DNA from 2 places in the Nonomuraea africana genome. Region 2 is predicted to be linked to the other one. Evidence: riboswitches for the same ligand, from Rfam matches in the RefSeq annotation. Region 2 holds a riboswitch; the other holds the start of a gene.
The links. A riboswitch is a leader RNA that binds a small molecule or an ion and turns the genes downstream of it on or off. The one in region 2 is predicted to bind cobalamin.

Region 1 (3,454 bases), 6.9 Mb from region 2:
TGATGTGCGACCCGGCCGGGCCGCCGGTGGCGACCATGCAGGACGTGCTCGACCTGATCGCCGCGGCCTTCGCCGGCGCCGGGGTGGTGGCCGTGCCCGCGAGCCGCCTGGACGCGCGCTTCTTCTCTCTGGGCACCCGCTTCGCCGGTGAGGTCATGCAGAAGTTCGTCAACTACCGGCTGCGACTGGCGATCGTGGGCGACATCTCCGGGCATCTGGCGGCCGGCTCGGCCCTGCGCGCCCTCGTCCACGAGTCGAACCAGGCGGACCAGGTGTGGTTCCTCCCCGACCTCGAGTCGCTCGACGCCCGGCTGCGCACCGCCGCGATCTCGTGACCACGGGGCGATGAACCTCGCCGAGCGCATGATCGAGATCCCCGCCGGGGAGATCGTCCTGCGTGACGAGGGTGCGAAGACGACCTGGAAGGTCGAGGTCGGGGCCTTCCTGCTGGCGCCGTGTCCGGTGACCCGCGAGCGGTACCGCGCCGTTCGCGGCGAGGGGCCGGCGAGTACGGCCGGCCCGCGCACGCCGGTGACCGACGTCTCCTGGACGGACGCCGTCCGGTTCTGCAACCTGCTCTCGCGGGCGACGGGGCTCGAACCCTGCTACTCGATCGGCGACGACCCCGACGGGCAGGACGTGCTCTGCGACTGGCGGGCCGACGGCTATCGCCTGCCGTCCGAGGCGGAGTGGGAGTACGCGTGCCGGGCCGGGACCGCCGGTGTGCGCTACGGGGAGCTGGACGAGATCGCCTGGTACCGCGGGAACTCCGGCGGCGAGGTGCACGACGTCGCCACCAGGGCGCCGAACGCGTGGGGCCTGCACGACATGATCGGCAACGTGTGGGAGTGGTGCTGGGACGTCTATGATCCCAGGGTCTACGGCCCGTACCGCGTGTTCCGTGGCGGAAGCTGGTTCGACCATCCGCGAGGATGCCGGGCGTCGTGCCGCCGCAAGAGCCACCCGGCCTTCCGTGTCGACGACCTCGGCTTCCGGCTCGCCCGATCGCTGTGACGCGCGATCTCTGCGGAGCGCCGCAGATCCACGGTCACGAGAATACCCCGATATGCCACTAAAGGTGTAACTCGCTGTGATGTGTACATAACTTTATGTATTGGGGGATCTGGGCGGGGATCGGGGAGGGGCGCGCATGCGCCGTCGGGACTTCGTGGCGGGGGCACTGGGCGCGCTGGCGTGCCTGGCCGGATGCGGCACCGAGCCCGGGCGTCCCGTGCCGAGGTTCGCCGTCGTGCCCGCGGGCGCCTCGTGGGAGCCCATCGCCGAGACCCTCTCCGGCCTGCTCGACCCCGCCGACCTGGCGCGGGGCGGCACCCGGTTGACCGTCACGGGCCTGCCCGCCCTGGCCGCGGCCGAGATGGCCAGGACGAGCGCGCGCGGCACGCCGATCGCCCGGCTGGTCGGGGACGTCGAGGTGCTGGTCGTCGCGAGGAAGTCCCGCTTCCCGGACTTCGACGCCTTCGCCGCGCACCTGGTGGCCTCTCCAGGGGAGACCGTCCTGGCGGGCAGGAAGCAGGGGGAGTCGGACCATCTGCTGTTCGGGCTGGTCGCGCGAGGGCTGGGCGCCGACGCCCGCGTGCTCGACTACGCGGGCTACCCGACCTGTGAGGACGCCGCCGAGGCGCTGCTGACCGGCAGAGTGGGGGTGGCGGCGGGCCCGCTGGGTCAGTGGCGGGAGCGGATCGCCGGGGGCCGGGTGCGTGTGCTGGCGGTCTCGTCGGCCGAGCGGGTCGAGGGGATCGACGCGCCGACCCTGCTGGAGTCGGGGGCGCGCGTCGACTTCGCCGACTGGAGCGCGGTGCTCGGTCCCGACGAGATGGGCGACGGCGAGCGGGCCAGGGCCGTGGACCTGCTCGACGAGGTCGCCAGGTCCGAGCGGTGGCTGCGGGCGTGCAGGGACAAGGGGTGGACGCCGCTCCCGCTCCTCGGCGACGACTTCAGGGTGTGGCTCGGCTCGGAGACCGCCAGGACCCGCGCGGTCCTGGGCGAGCTGGGACTGCTCGACACAACCTGTGGGCGCAGTTGCGCCCGCGGCCACTAGATGTAGGATCCTGGTCGTCGCTGGTTCGCCCCCGTCGCAAAGGGGCGGAGCAAAAGGGAACCTGGTGCGAGACCAGGACTGCCCCGCAGCGGTGAGCGGGAACGACCGCCGTCATGGAAGCGACGGCCAGTAGGAAGCTGACGAACGCCCGCGAGTCCGAAGACCTGCCAGCGGTATGACCTGTCCAGGGCCTCGAGGGAGGGCCCGGGGGTGTCGCGGCCTGCCCGCGTGCTCTCGCCTGCCCTCACGAGGATGAGCTCGCGAGGAGAGAGCGTGACACAGATCGTTGAGGTCGACCGCAGGCTGGCCATCGAGGAGGCCGCCGCCCGGGTGATCGCCGACCCGGAGAACTCCAGGGTCGCGGCCAGGCTCCTGGCCGAGGAGATCGCCGACGAGGCCGCCACGCACGGGGTGCGGGCCTTCTCGGAGTCGGTCGCGGCCACCCACGCCGCGGGGCTGGTCCAGGACGGCCTGGCCGCGTTCGTGAGCGCTCACTCACCCGAGCTGGACGCGCTGGTCGACGAGAGCGCCGACGAGCGGTTCGAGTACTTCGGGCTGCGCACCGTCTACGACCGCTACCTGCTGCGCCACCCCGAGACCAGGCGGGTGCTGGAGCGGCCGCAGCACTTCATGCTGCGCGTGGCGTGCGGCCTGTCCTCCTCCGTCGCCGAGGCCGCCGAGCTGTACGCGCTCATGTCCACGCTGTCGTACCTGCCCAGCTCGCCCACCCTGTTCAACTCCGGCTCGCGCCGCCCGCAGCTGTCGTCCTGCTTCCTGCTCGACTCGCCGCGCGACGAGCTCGAGGGCATCTACGAGAGGTACGGCCAGGTGGCCAGGCTCTCGAAGTACGCGGGCGGCATCGGCATCGCCTGGACCAGGGTGCGCTCCCGCGGCTCCCTGATCAGGGGCACGAACGGCCACTCCAACGGCATCGTGCCGTGGCTGCGCACCCTCGACTCCAGCGTCGCCGCCGTCAACCAGGGCGGCCGCCGCAAGGGCGCCGCGTGCGTCTACCTGGAGACCTGGCACGCCGACATCGAGGAGTTCCTCGAACTGCGTGACAACACCGGCGAGGACGCCCGCCGCACCCACAACCTCAACCTGGCCAACTGGGTGCCCGACGAGTTCATGCGCCGCGTCGAGGCCGACGCGATGTGGTCGCTGTTCGACCCGAAGGTGGTGCCGCACCTCACCGACCTGTACGGCGAGGCGTTCGACACCGCCTACCGCGCCGCCGAGGCCGAGGGGCTGCAGACCCGGCAGATCCCCGCGCGCACCCTCTACGGCCGGATGATGCGCACGCTCGCCCAGACCGGCAACGGCTGGATGACCTTCAAGGACGCCGCCAACCGCGCCTCCAACCAGACCGCCCGCCCCGAGAACGTCATCCACCTG
Region 2 (3,454 bases):
GTGTTGGTGACGACCACGGCGCGGCCGTCCGCCTCGATCCGCGACACGAGCGCGTCGAGCGCCCTGTCGCGGGCGTCCGCGGCCAGGTCGTACGCCTCGCGCCAGCCGGTGAGCAGGTCGAGGTAGACCTGGTCGGACTCGGAGCCGGTGATCGCGTCGTGGTGGGCGCCGTAGGCCAGCTGCCGCCACACCTTGTCCAGCGCCACGTGCGGGTAGCGGCCGAGGCCGAGCAGGGACGCGAAGGCGGAGAGCCGTTCGGCGTCGAGCGCCGCGACCTCGGCGGCCCGCTGGGCCTGCTTGGTGTCGATGTACGAGACGTCCTTGCCGGTGTAGACCGGGTTCATGTCGCGCGTCTGCGGGCTGAAGGCGCCGGTCTCGGCGCACACCGCGGCGAAGAAGTCGTGCGGCACGGCGCACACGAACCTCGGCCAGACGTAGCGCTCCGCCCACGACCGGTGGATCTCGGTGACCCACTTGTTCGGCGGGGTGTAGTCGGTGCCGACGGGCAGCAGGACGTTCCTGGTGGCCGCGACCGGTTTCAGCGCCCTGAACAGCTCGTAGACGGCCTGGCTCGCCTCCTCCAGGGTCGCGGAGGAATCCATCCACCAGCCCGCCGAGTAGTGGGCGGGCATGTAGTGGGTCACGACGCCGAGCCCCGAGGGCGAGATCCACTCGAACTCGCTCGGGAACTGCATCAGGGTGGCGTCGTTGTGCGCCTCCCTGAAGTTCTTGTTGATCGGGCCCCACTGGTGGAAGGGCCCGCGCGCCCACGCGCTGCCGGTCAGGCCCGCCGCGGCGAGGTAGCCGGGGAACTGCGGGTCGTGGCCGAACGCGTCGAGCTGCCAGGCGGTGCGCGGCACGCCGCCGAGGATGTCGCGCTGGTAGCCGATGCCGTACACGATGTTGCGGATCGTGGTCTCGGCGCCGGTCAGGTTGGTGTTGGGTTCGTTGTAGGTGCCGCCCATCAGCTCGACCCTGCCCTCGGCCATGAGGCGGCGCAGGTCGGCCCTGCGCTCGGGGTGGAGGTCGAAGAACGGCTTGAGATAGTCGATCTCGGCGAGCACGAATTTGTAGTCGGGGTCGCGGTCGGCCAGCGCCAGATGCGCCTCGACCAGCGCGAACGCGTTGCGTTCCCACAGCGGCCTGGTGGTTGAATCGCCGGAGAGGAACTCCCACGGGCTGGTGTAGGCCGCCTGCGTGTTCCACCACACGGGGTCGTAGTGGAAGTGCGACACCATGTGCATCGTCCAGCCGGGCTCCTCGACGGTGACGTCCACGGTGAGCGAACTGTCACCCGCCGACACGGCGCACGGCACCACCGCTCCCACGGGGGCGCTCACCGCCAGCGGGACCTCGACGACGACGGTCGCGCTTCCCTCCGGCACCACCGCGCGGCCCGCCACACCCTCGCCGCGCACCACCACCTCGGCGTCGCGTTCGCCCTGCTCGGCGGTGACTTTCAGCACCTGATGAGGCTGCGCCTCCGTCCCCACGAACAGGTCGGTCGACTCGGCTGACAACAGGCGTACGGGCACGGACTCTCCCTCGGGGGCGGGGCGCTGTCGCCGTCACCCTAGGTCTTCGGAAGATCAATGGCAACGTTGTCATAAGGGCCGCCGATGTTGACGAGATCCGGAGGAAGAGATACGTTCCGGTAGATTTCGCGGCGAATCAGGGGAAATCCGGTGAGATGCCGGTGCGGACGCGCCACTGTATCCGGGGCCACAACCCCGGGAGCCAGGTCACCTGACCGCTGCGACCTCACCTAGCGGGACGCGTCATCCCTGAGGAGGCTCTACATGAGTGGTCTGTCCACGTCTGTCAACCCCATTCCGCTGCACCGTCTTGCGCGCTGGCTGCTGGCCGTGCCCGTTCTGATGCTGCTCGCGTACCTCGTCCTGATGGACAACGGCGCGATCTCGCAGACCGGCACGTTCCTGCACGAGCTGATGCACGACGGGCGTCACCTGCTCGGCGTGCCCTGCCACTGAGGCCTGGCCGTGATCAAGACCCTGCTGGTCAGGGGACTGCTCGTCGGGCTGCTCGCGGGGCTCGTCGCCGGTGCCTTCGCCTTCTTCCTCGGCGAGCCGCACGTCGACAGCGCCATCGCGCTGGAGGAGGCCGCGCCGACCGGTCACGCTTCCGGCGAGCCCGGTCACGACCATGGCGAGGGCGCCTCGGAGGGGCACGGTCACGGCGATGAGGCCGTGGTCAGCAGGCCGGTGCAGCGGGCCGGGCTCTTCCTCGCGACCGGCCTGTACGGCGTGGCGGTGGGCGGCGTGTTCGCCCTCGCCTTCGCCGGACTGCGCGGCCGCGTGGGTCCCAGGTCGGAGCCCCTGCTGGCGGTCGCCGCCGCCGCGACCGCCTTCGCCGCCATCGTCCTCATCCCGTTCCTGAAGTACCCGGCCAACCCGCCCGCGGTGGGCGATCCGGCGACCATCAACGCCAGGACCCTGCTCTACGTCGTGATGGTCGTCGTCGGACTCGCCTCCGTCGCGATCGGCGTCGCCGCCACGCGCAGGGTCACGGTGCGGGAGACGTGGGCCAGGGCACTGGTCGGCGGGGTGTGCTTCCTGGTTCCCGTGGTGGCGGCGTGGGCGCTGCTGCCCACGGTGGACGAGGTGCCCGCGGGCTTTCCCGCGTCGCTGCTCTGGGACTTCAGGGTCGCCTCCCTCGGCACCCAGCTGGTCTTCTGGGCGGCCTTCGGCGCGCTGTTCGCGGTGGCGGGCGAGCGCGCGAAGGCGCGGGTCAGCTGACCGGCGTGCTGTTCGTCCGGCACGCCTCGACACCCGCGATGCGCGGCGCGCGCTTCCCCTCGGGGGAGGAGCCCGCCGACCCTTCGAGCCTGGAGGCGGCGGCGCGCCTCGCGGCCTCACTCGGGTCCGCCGACGCGGGGGTCGCGTTCGTGTCGCCCGCGCGGGCGGCGTGGGAGACCGCCGTGGCGATGGGCTTCGCGCCCGTGGTCGTGGCGGCGCTGGCCGAGCAGGACCACGGTCGGTGGCGCGGCATGCCGTACGAGGAGGTGGCCGTGGCGGAGCCGGAGTCCTTCGCGCGCTGGCTCGCCGATCCGGGGGCGGCGCCGCACGGCGGCGAGTCACGCACCGGCGCCGCGGCGCGGGTCGCGCGCTGGCTGGACGGCCTCCGCGAAAGCGGTGGCGAGTACGCGGGGAGAAGCGGCGGCAAGGGGAGGGTGGTCGCCGTCTGTGATGTAGGCGTCATCAGGGCCGCGCTCGGCCACGCGCTCGGGGCCGATCCCACGCCTTTCGACCTCGCGCCCCTCTCCCTCACACAGGTGTCCGCTGCCCGAGAGGGATGGCGGATCGGCTACGTCAACCGAAAGGCCGCCTCGTGACCTATCCCTTCAGCGCCGTCGTCGGACTCGACGATCTGAAGCTGGCGCTGGTGCTCAACGCCGTCTCGCCCCGCGTGGGCGGCGTGCTCGTCAGGGGCGAGA

Region 1: it holds a riboswitch for cobalamin, as region 2 does, so the genes downstream of both, H4W81_RS07835 (ribonucleoside-diphosphate reductase subunit alpha) here and H4W81_RS41065 (CbtB domain-containing protein) in region 2, are expected to answer to the same signal.

What each region holds. Positions count from the first base shown of each region.
Region 1 is NZ_JADBEF010000001.1:1,706,889-1,710,342, forward strand. It holds gene H4W81_RS07820 (DUF4180 domain-containing protein) at 1-335, shown strand, start outside; gene H4W81_RS07825 (formylglycine-generating enzyme family protein) at 346-1,014, shown strand; gene H4W81_RS07830 (Bug family tripartite tricarboxylate transporter substrate binding protein) at 1,151-2,059, shown strand; cobalamin riboswitch at 2,064-2,247, shown strand; gene H4W81_RS07835 (ribonucleoside-diphosphate reductase subunit alpha) at 2,333-3,454, shown strand, end outside.
Region 2 is NZ_JADBEF010000001.1:8,558,309-8,561,762, forward strand. It holds gene H4W81_RS41060 (glycoside hydrolase family 38 N-terminal domain-containing protein) at 1-1,535, opposite strand, end outside; cobalamin riboswitch at 1,640-1,768, shown strand; gene H4W81_RS41065 (CbtB domain-containing protein) at 1,800-1,991, shown strand; gene H4W81_RS41070 (CbtA family protein) at 2,001-2,756, shown strand; gene H4W81_RS41075 (histidine phosphatase family protein) at 2,762-3,352, shown strand; gene H4W81_RS41080 (VWA domain-containing protein) at 3,313-3,454, shown strand, end outside.